Linked DNA regions of Variovorax paradoxus EPS. The protein of the gene in region 3 binds, or shares a complex with, the protein of the main gene of each other region. Links are inferred from orthologs where the notes say so. Each region holds a gene or a part of one and is shown on either strand. Other genes may lie near its edges.

What was found. Proteins that work in one complex are often made in the same cells at the same time.
Region 1: the proteins of accD (region 3) and accC are in contact, whole or in part, in a solved structure (PDB 8UXZ), measured with the Escherichia coli proteins. The link is inferred for Variovorax paradoxus EPS from one-to-one orthologs.
Region 2: the proteins of accD (region 3) and accB are in contact, whole or in part, in a solved structure (PDB 8UXZ), measured with the Escherichia coli proteins. The link is inferred for Variovorax paradoxus EPS from one-to-one orthologs.

What each region holds. Positions count from the first base shown.
Region 1 is NC_014931.1:1,121,466-1,124,374, forward strand. It holds accC (acetyl-CoA carboxylase biotin carboxylase subunit), read left to right. Parts: upstream 1-734; coding sequence 735-2,084; downstream 2,085-2,909. Other genes in the region: VARPA_RS05010 (TlpA family protein disulfide reductase), read left to right, coding at 1-170; accB (acetyl-CoA carboxylase biotin carboxyl carrier protein), read left to right, coding at 271-732; prmA (50S ribosomal protein L11 methyltransferase), read left to right, coding at 2,101-2,909. UniProt on the Escherichia coli protein: This protein is a component of the acetyl coenzyme A carboxylase complex; first, biotin carboxylase catalyzes the carboxylation of the carrier protein and then the transcarboxylase transfers the carboxyl group to form malonyl-CoA.
Region 2 is NC_014931.1:1,120,488-1,123,466, reverse strand. It holds accB (acetyl-CoA carboxylase biotin carboxyl carrier protein), read right to left. Parts: upstream 1,732-2,979; coding sequence 1,270-1,731; downstream 1-1,269. Other genes in the region: VARPA_RS05005 (hypothetical protein), read right to left, coding at 2,387-2,979; VARPA_RS05010 (TlpA family protein disulfide reductase), read right to left, coding at 1,832-2,386; accC (acetyl-CoA carboxylase biotin carboxylase subunit), read right to left, coding at 1-1,267. UniProt on the Escherichia coli protein: This protein is a component of the acetyl coenzyme A carboxylase complex; first, biotin carboxylase catalyzes the carboxylation of the carrier protein and then the transcarboxylase transfers the carboxyl group to form malonyl-CoA.
Region 3 is NC_014931.1:1,727,887-1,731,107, forward strand. What follows is about bases 215-3,092. They hold accD (acetyl-CoA carboxylase, carboxyltransferase subunit beta), read right to left. Parts: upstream 2,151-3,092; coding sequence 1,278-2,150; downstream 215-1,277. Other genes in these bases: VARPA_RS07785 (LON peptidase substrate-binding domain-containing protein), read right to left, coding at 215-570; VARPA_RS07790 (YggT family protein), read left to right, coding at 621-1,181; trpA (tryptophan synthase subunit alpha), read right to left, coding at 2,215-3,060; trpB (tryptophan synthase subunit beta), read right to left, coding at 3,060-3,092. Outside these bases: more of VARPA_RS07785, read right to left, coding at 1-214; more of trpB, read right to left, coding at 3,093-3,221.

The sequences.
Region 1 (2,909 bases), 610 kb from region 3 along the record:
GCCTGGCGGGGTTGCAGGGCACCGAATTGGTCAAGAACCTGGGCAACACCGGTGGCGGGTTGCCGTTCACGCTGGTGTTGAGCGGTAACGGCTCTGTTGCAGCTCGTAAAATGGGCAAGCTCGAAACCGCCGATCTGGACACATGGCGGCGTGAACTTGTTCATGGTTAGAATCGGCCGCCCAAGCTGGCGTTAGCCACCAAACGCTGAAAATCGCCGATTTTCAGCCCAGTTATATCCGAATGACCGGCAAAGCCGGCACTGGAGTCCCATGGATCTGCGCAAACTCAAGACACTGATTGATCTGGTGTCCGAATCGAATATTTCCGAACTGGAAATCACCGAAACCGAAGGCAAGGTTCGCATCGTCAAGGGCGGCGGCGCCGCGCCGGTGCAGTATGTGCAAACCTTGGCAGCGCCCCCTGCCGCCGCTCCGGTGGCAGGTGCGCCTGCCGCCCCCGCCGCTGCAAGCGCCCCCGCAGCCGAAGCCGCACCGGCCGGCCACGCCGTCAAGTCGCCGATGGTGGGTACGTTCTACCGTTCGTCCAGCCCGGGCGCCGCCGCTTTCGTCGAAATCGGCAGCAAGGTGAACGAGGGCGACACGATCTGCATCATCGAAGCGATGAAGATCCTCAACGAAATCGAAGCGGACAAGTCCGGCACGATCACCCAGATCCTCGGCGAAAACGGGCAGGCGGTCGAATACGGCCAGCCGCTGTTCATCATCGAGTGACCATGTTCAAGAAGATCCTGGTTGCAAACCGGGGGGAGATTGCCCTCCGGATTCAGCGCGCCTGCAGCGAGATGGGCATCAAGGCCGTGATGGTCTATTCCGAAGCCGATCGCGACGCCAAGTACGTCAAGCTGGCGCAGGAAGCCGTGTGCATCGGCCCGGCCCCGTCGGCGCTGAGCTATCTCAACATGCCGGCGATCATCTCGGCGGCCGAAGTGACCGACGCGGAAGCCATCCACCCCGGCTACGGTTTCCTGAGCGAGAACGCCAACTTCGCCGAACGCGTGGAGCAAAGCGGCTTCCAGTTCATCGGCCCGACGCCCGACAACATCCGCACGATGGGCGACAAGGTGTCGGCCAAGCAGGCCATGATCAAGGCCGGCGTGCCTTGCGTGCCCGGCTCCGAGGGCGAGCTCTCGGACGACGCCGCCACCAACAAGCGCATTGCCCGCGCGATCGGCTACCCGGTCATCATCAAGGCGGCGGGCGGCGGCGGTGGCCGCGGCATGCGCGTGGTGCATACCGAAGCGGCGCTGGTCAACGCGATCCAGATGACCAAGGCGGAGGCCGGCGCGGCCTTCAGCAATCCGGCCGTGTACATGGAGAAGTTTCTCCAGAACCCGCGCCACATCGAGATCCAGATCCTCGCCGACAAGCACAAGAATGCCGTCTACCTGGGCGAGCGCGACTGCTCCATGCAGCGCCGTCACCAGAAGGTGATCGAGGAATCGCCGGCTCCCGGCATTCCGCGCAAGCTGATCGAGAAGATCGGCGAGCGTTGCGCCGCGGCCTGCAAGAAGATCGGCTATCGCGGTGCCGGCACCTTCGAGTTCCTTTATGAGAACGGCGAGTTCTATTTCATCGAGATGAACACGCGCGTGCAGGTGGAGCATCCGGTGACCGAGTTCACCACCGGTATCGACATCGTGAAGACGCAGATCATGGTGGCCGCCGGCGAGAAGCTGCCGTTCACCCAGCGCCAGATCGAGATGCGCGGCCACGCCATCGAGGTGCGCATCAACGCCGAAGACGCGTGGAAGTTCACGCCGTCGCCGGGCCGCATCACCATGTGGCACCCGCCGGGCGGCCCTGGTGTGCGCGTCGATTCGCACGCTTACACCAACTACTTCGTGCCCCCGAACTACGACTCGATGATCGGCAAGATCATCGTGTACGGCGACACGCGCGAGCAGGCCATGGCCCGCATGCGCACGGCGCTGAACGAAACCGTGATCGAAGGCATCCAGACCAACATCCCGCTGCACCGCGAGCTGATGGTCGACGCCAAGTTCATGAGCGGCGGCACGAACATCCACTACCTGGAAGAGTGGCTGGCAGCGCACAAGCGCTGATCCACGAGACGACGCCATGTTCGAACTTCGCCTGATGGCACCGGAAGACCGGGTCGAAATGCTTAGCGACGCGCTCGATGCACTCGATGCTTTGAGCGTGTCCGTCGAGGACGCCGACGCGCAGACCGATGCCGAGCAGGCGCTGTTCGGCGAACCCGGCATGCCGCCGCCCAAGGAGGGCTGGCAACGCTCGCGCGTGATCGCGTTGTTCCCCGACGAGGCGCTTGCGAACGAGGCCGCATCGCTGCTCGCGCTGCAGGATTTCTTCGAGGGCTGTTCGGTGCTCGGCGTGGCGAATGTGCCCGAGCAGGACTGGGTGCGGCTCACGCAATCGCAGTTCGCGCCGGTCGAAATCACGCCCGAGTTCTGGATCGTGCCGACCTGGCACGAGCCGCCCGAACAGGCGAAGCAGGTGATCCGCTTGGACCCGGGCCTGGCCTTCGGCACCGGCACGCATCCCACCACGCGCATGTGCCTGCGCTGGATTGCCAGGCAGGGCGAGGGCGCCTTCGGCAAGCAGCGCGTTCTCGACTACGGCTGCGGCTCCGGCATCCTGGCGATCGGCGCGGCGAAGTTCGGCGCGCGCGACATCGATGCCGTCGACATCGACGAAGCCGCGGTCTCCTCGAGCCGGCTCAATGCCGAAGCCAACGGCGTCAGCCTGAACGTCGGCCTGCCGGACGCGGCCAAGGGCGCCTACGACACGGTGCTCGCCAACATCCTGGCGACGCCGCTCAAGCTGCTCGCGCCGCTGCTGCGCAGCCATGTGGCCGCGGGCGGATCGCTGGTGATGGCCGGCATCCTCGAGCGCCAGGCCGACGAGCT
Region 2 (2,979 bases), 610 kb from region 3 along the record:
CGCGGTGCAGCGGGATGTTGGTCTGGATGCCTTCGATCACGGTTTCGTTCAGCGCCGTGCGCATGCGGGCCATGGCCTGCTCGCGCGTGTCGCCGTACACGATGATCTTGCCGATCATCGAGTCGTAGTTCGGGGGCACGAAGTAGTTGGTGTAAGCGTGCGAATCGACGCGCACACCAGGGCCGCCCGGCGGGTGCCACATGGTGATGCGGCCCGGCGACGGCGTGAACTTCCACGCGTCTTCGGCGTTGATGCGCACCTCGATGGCGTGGCCGCGCATCTCGATCTGGCGCTGGGTGAACGGCAGCTTCTCGCCGGCGGCCACCATGATCTGCGTCTTCACGATGTCGATACCGGTGGTGAACTCGGTCACCGGATGCTCCACCTGCACGCGCGTGTTCATCTCGATGAAATAGAACTCGCCGTTCTCATAAAGGAACTCGAAGGTGCCGGCACCGCGATAGCCGATCTTCTTGCAGGCCGCGGCGCAACGCTCGCCGATCTTCTCGATCAGCTTGCGCGGAATGCCGGGAGCCGGCGATTCCTCGATCACCTTCTGGTGACGGCGCTGCATGGAGCAGTCGCGCTCGCCCAGGTAGACGGCATTCTTGTGCTTGTCGGCGAGGATCTGGATCTCGATGTGGCGCGGGTTCTGGAGAAACTTCTCCATGTACACGGCCGGATTGCTGAAGGCCGCGCCGGCCTCCGCCTTGGTCATCTGGATCGCGTTGACCAGCGCCGCTTCGGTATGCACCACGCGCATGCCGCGGCCACCGCCGCCGCCCGCCGCCTTGATGATGACCGGGTAGCCGATCGCGCGGGCAATGCGCTTGTTGGTGGCGGCGTCGTCCGAGAGCTCGCCCTCGGAGCCGGGCACGCAAGGCACGCCGGCCTTGATCATGGCCTGCTTGGCCGACACCTTGTCGCCCATCGTGCGGATGTTGTCGGGCGTCGGGCCGATGAACTGGAAGCCGCTTTGCTCCACGCGTTCGGCGAAGTTGGCGTTCTCGCTCAGGAAACCGTAGCCGGGGTGGATGGCTTCCGCGTCGGTCACTTCGGCCGCCGAGATGATCGCCGGCATGTTGAGATAGCTCAGCGCCGACGGGGCCGGGCCGATGCACACGGCTTCCTGCGCCAGCTTGACGTACTTGGCGTCGCGATCGGCTTCGGAATAGACCATCACGGCCTTGATGCCCATCTCGCTGCAGGCGCGCTGAATCCGGAGGGCAATCTCCCCCCGGTTTGCAACCAGGATCTTCTTGAACATGGTCACTCGATGATGAACAGCGGCTGGCCGTATTCGACCGCCTGCCCGTTTTCGCCGAGGATCTGGGTGATCGTGCCGGACTTGTCCGCTTCGATTTCGTTGAGGATCTTCATCGCTTCGATGATGCAGATCGTGTCGCCCTCGTTCACCTTGCTGCCGATTTCGACGAAAGCGGCGGCGCCCGGGCTGGACGAACGGTAGAACGTACCCACCATCGGCGACTTGACGGCGTGGCCGGCCGGTGCGGCTTCGGCTGCGGGGGCGCTTGCAGCGGCGGGGGCGGCAGGCGCACCTGCCACCGGAGCGGCGGCAGGGGGCGCTGCCAAGGTTTGCACATACTGCACCGGCGCGGCGCCGCCGCCCTTGACGATGCGAACCTTGCCTTCGGTTTCGGTGATTTCCAGTTCGGAAATATTCGATTCGGACACCAGATCAATCAGTGTCTTGAGTTTGCGCAGATCCATGGGACTCCAGTGCCGGCTTTGCCGGTCATTCGGATATAACTGGGCTGAAAATCGGCGATTTTCAGCGTTTGGTGGCTAACGCCAGCTTGGGCGGCCGATTCTAACCATGAACAAGTTCACGCCGCCATGTGTCCAGATCGGCGGTTTCGAGCTTGCCCATTTTACGAGCTGCAACAGAGCCGTTACCGCTCAACACCAGCGTGAACGGCAACCCGCCACCGGTGTTGCCCAGGTTCTTGACCAATTCGGTGCCCTGCAACCCCGCCAGGCCGGTGGGATAGGTGACCGGCGTGCGCTGGAGGAACTTGCGTACCGCGCTGGGTTGATCGATGGCTAATCCCACCACTTGCCACCCTTTGGCGCCATGTTCGCGGAAGAACGCGTCGATCATCGGCATTTCCTCGACACAGGGAGGGCACCAGGTGGCCCAGAAGTTGAGCAGCAGCGGCTTGCCGCGCAGGCTCGACAGAACGAGTTCACCGCCCTCAGGCCGCTCGAATTTCTGGGCCCAGAAGGTCGCGTCCAGTTGCTCGCCACCCGCCGCATTGTTGCCGGCGCTGCGTTCCCGCCACCAGGCGCCACCCACCCCGGCAGCGGCGGCCACCGCCGCCACGCCGCCATAGAGCATGCCGCGTCGTGTCGGCGAAGAAGTCATTCACTTGTCCTTTTCTCTTTCAATCAATCGGCGCAAGGCGGGCAGATCGCCGCGCGGCGTGCGGCCCTGGGCGTCGGGCTTGAGGGCGCCGCGCAGGTCGTCGAGGTCATAGACCAGCAAGTGCACCCCGATCTCTTCGTTGAGCAACCGGCTTGGCGCGTGCACGCTCAGGGCCTCGACCTGCTCGCCGTGAAAGCCGGTGACCATGCGCGGTTCGTAATCCACATGATGGTCGATGAGGGCGATCTCGGCCGATTTGGAATCATCGCAGAACATCTGTATGTAAATGTCCGACAGCCTGGTGGCCGTGCCGTGCCACACGGCGCCGCCGATATGCGGGCGGAAAGCCGCCATGCGCTCCATCCATTCCAGCGCCAGGAGACGCAGCGCATGCAGCTCCTGCGGCTGGGTGTCGGCGCAGAAAAGCGCGATGTAGTCCCGCACCTCGGCCTCGACTTCGTCGTTGTTCGGCAGCGAAGTGCGTGCCGACAGGCCCAGGTCGCGCACCGCCCGCCTTTTGGCAGGGCCATATTCCAGCCCTTCCTCGACGACAAGGCGGGCTGCGGTGGCGGCGATTTCACGCTTGGACGTGT
Region 3 (3,221 bases):
CCGTTGCCGCAGTTCGAGCTGCATCGGCACCAGCTCGCACCAGCGGTTCGCGACCCAGCCGCAGTCGTCGAACCGGTAGGGCTCGCCGATGGGCAGCCGCACCGTCTTGGCGCCCTGGGCCCGACGGCGTTCTTCGAGCGTGTCGACCAAGCGCCGCAGTGCAGTGGCCGTGTGTTTGAGGTCGTCGGGGATTTCGAGCGCGATGTCTTCGATCACCGCTTCCACCTCGGCGACCCACAGGCCGTGCTTCTGCAACTCGGTGCTGCGAACGCGAAAGCGTTGCGTGCCGATGCATTCGATCTGAAGGAGGCCGCTTTGTGGCGATTCGAATTCGCGGATGACGGCGAGCGTGCCGATGGCAGCGAAGCTTTCCGCATCGGCGCCGGCCTTGCGGACCTCGCTGCCGCTCGTGAGGCTGACCACGCCGAACGGCGCATCGGCCTTGCGGCATTTGCCGACCATGTCGAGATAACGCACCTCGAAGATGCGCAAAGGCAGCAGGCCGCCAGGGAACAGAACCGTACCGAGCGGGAACAATGGCAGTGAATGCAAAAGGGGCTGTGTCGTCATCTAAAAACCTTGCGTGGCTATCATCGCATTCCGCTCACGACCGCGCCCCCATGCTCTACCAGATTCCTTCGTTCCTCCTCGACGTGATCGTCGGCCTGCTCGGCGGCGCCTGCCTGCTGCGCCTCTACATGCAGTACCACCGGGTGCCGTTCGGCAACCCGCTCGGCCGCTTCATCTTCGCGATCACCGACTGGATCGTGCTGCCGCTGCGGCGCATCGTGCCTTCGGTCAAGCGCTGGGACCTGGCGAGCCTGATCGCCGCCTGGCTGCTGGTGCTGCTGAAGTTCCTGCTGCTGTGGCTCCTGATCGGCAATCTCGGCCGCATCGCCACCTTGCCGCTGGTGTCGCTCGTGGGATTGCTGCAGCTCGCGATCTCGGGGCTGACCGCGCTCCTGGTGGTCTATGCCGTGCTGTCGTGGGTGCCGGGCGCGTCGCCGATGCTGCTAGACCTGATTTCCCGTCTGGCGGAACCGCTGGTCAGACCATTCCGGCGCTTCATCCCGCTGATCGGCGGCGTGGACCTGTCGCCCCTTGCCGCCATCGTGGTGCTGCAGGTAATTGCGATCGTGTTGAGCAATTTGCTGGTGTTTGCCTATCAACTGACTTTCTGAGCCGCAGCCAGCAAACAAACAAACAAAAGAAAAGGGCCCGGGTGCATTGCACCCGGGCCCTTTTGCTTTGGCTTGCCGCGTTTTGCCGGTCGTCGTTCAGCTCACCGCGTCGGCCGGCTGGCGCAGCAGCATCGCGAGCGTGCTGGCGATGGTCTTGCGCAGTTCGCGGCGGTCGCTGATGAAGTCGATCGCGCCCTTGGTCTGCAGGAACTCGGCGCGCTGGAAGCCTTCGGGCAGCGTCACGCGCACGGTCGATTCGATCACGCGCGGGCCGGCAAAGCCGATCAGCGCCTTGGGTTCGGCGATGACCACATCGCCCACGAAGGCGAAGCCGGCGCTCACGCCGCCCATCGTCGGGTCGGTCAGCACGCTGATGTAGGGCAGGCCCTTCTTCGCCAGGCGCGTGAGCGCGGCATTGGTCTTGGCCATCTGCATCAGCGAGAGCAGGCCTTCCTGCATGCGCGCGCCGCCGGTGGCGGTGAAGCAGATGAACGGCACCTTCTGCTCGATGGCGGTTTCGACGCCGCGCACGAAGCGCTCGCCGACCACGCTGCCCATGCTGCCGCCCATGAATTCGAACTCGAAGCAGGCGACAACGACGTTGATGCTGTGGACCGAACCGCCGATGACGACCAGCGCGTCGGTCTCGCCGGTGTTTTCCAGGGCTTCCTTCAGGCGCTCGGGGTACTTGCGGCTGTCCTTGAACTTGAGGGCGTCGACCGGGAGCACTTCCTGGCCGACTTCGTAGCGGCCTTCGGCATCGAGGAACGCGTCGAGCCGCGCGCGGGCGCCGATGCGGTGATGGTGGCTGCAGCTCGGGCAGACGTTCTGGTTGTGCTCCAGGTCGGTCTTGTAGAGCACCGTCTCGCAGGCCGGGCATTTGATCCACAGGCCCTCGGGCACCTGGCGGCGCTCGGCAGGGTCGGTTTGTGCGATCTTGGCGGGTAGCAGTTTTTCAAGCCAGCTCATAGGACTCCGGAATTAGCTCCCCTCTCCTTGGAAGGAGAGGGGCTGGGGGTGAGGGCAACCGAGATTATCGGCCAGCCGCATTCTTGGGGGTAGCCGCCGGCAGGGCGTCCAGCGCCTCGCGGATGCCGGCGAGGAATTCGCGCACCGCGGGCACCACCTTCTCGCGCGGTTGCCCGTCGATCAGCTGGATGATCTTGGTGCCGATCACCACGGCGTCCGCCGCCGAACCGACCGCCTGCGCGGTGCGTGCGTCGCGGATGCCGAAGCCCACGCCGACCGGGATGCTCACATGCTGACGGATGCGCGGGATCATCTGGCCGACCGCCTCGGTGTCCAGGTGGCCGGCGCCGGTCACGCCCTTGAGCGACACGTAGTAGACGTAGCCGCTCGCGATGCGCGCGACCTGCGCCATGCGCTCGTCGGTGCTCGTGGGCGCCAGCAGGAAGATCAGGTCGATGTTCGCCGCCTTCAGGTCGGCAGCGAAGGCCTCGCATTCCTCGGGCGGGTAGTCGACGACCAGCAGGCCGTCGACCCCGGCGGCCGATGCGTCGCGGATGAAGGCCTGTTTGCCGTGCACGAGGTCATAGCGCTCGACCGGGTTCGCATAGCCCATCAACACCACCGGCGTGGTCGTGTCCTTCTGGCGAAACGCGGCCACGATGGCGAGCACCTGCTTCATGCCGACGCCCAGGGCCAGCGCGGCTTCGCCGGCCTTCTGGATCACAGGGCCGTCGGCCATCGGGTCGGAAAAAGGCACGCCCAGCTCGATCACGTCGGCGCCTGCCTCGACCATGCCGTGCATTAGCTCGGGGGTGATGTCGGCGAAGGGGAAGCCGGCGGTGACATACGGAATCAGCGCCTTGCGGCCCTGCGCCTCGAGGGTCTTGAAGGTGGCGGCAATGCGGCTCATCACTTGCCTCCCTTCACGCTCAGGCCGCGCATCGAGGGGCGGTCGTAGAAATCGACGCCCGACAGGTCGGCGACGGTGCCGATGTCCTTGTCGCCGCGGCCCGAGAGGTTCACCAGGATCGACTGGTCGGGGCGCATGGTTTTCGCGAGCTTCAGCGCATA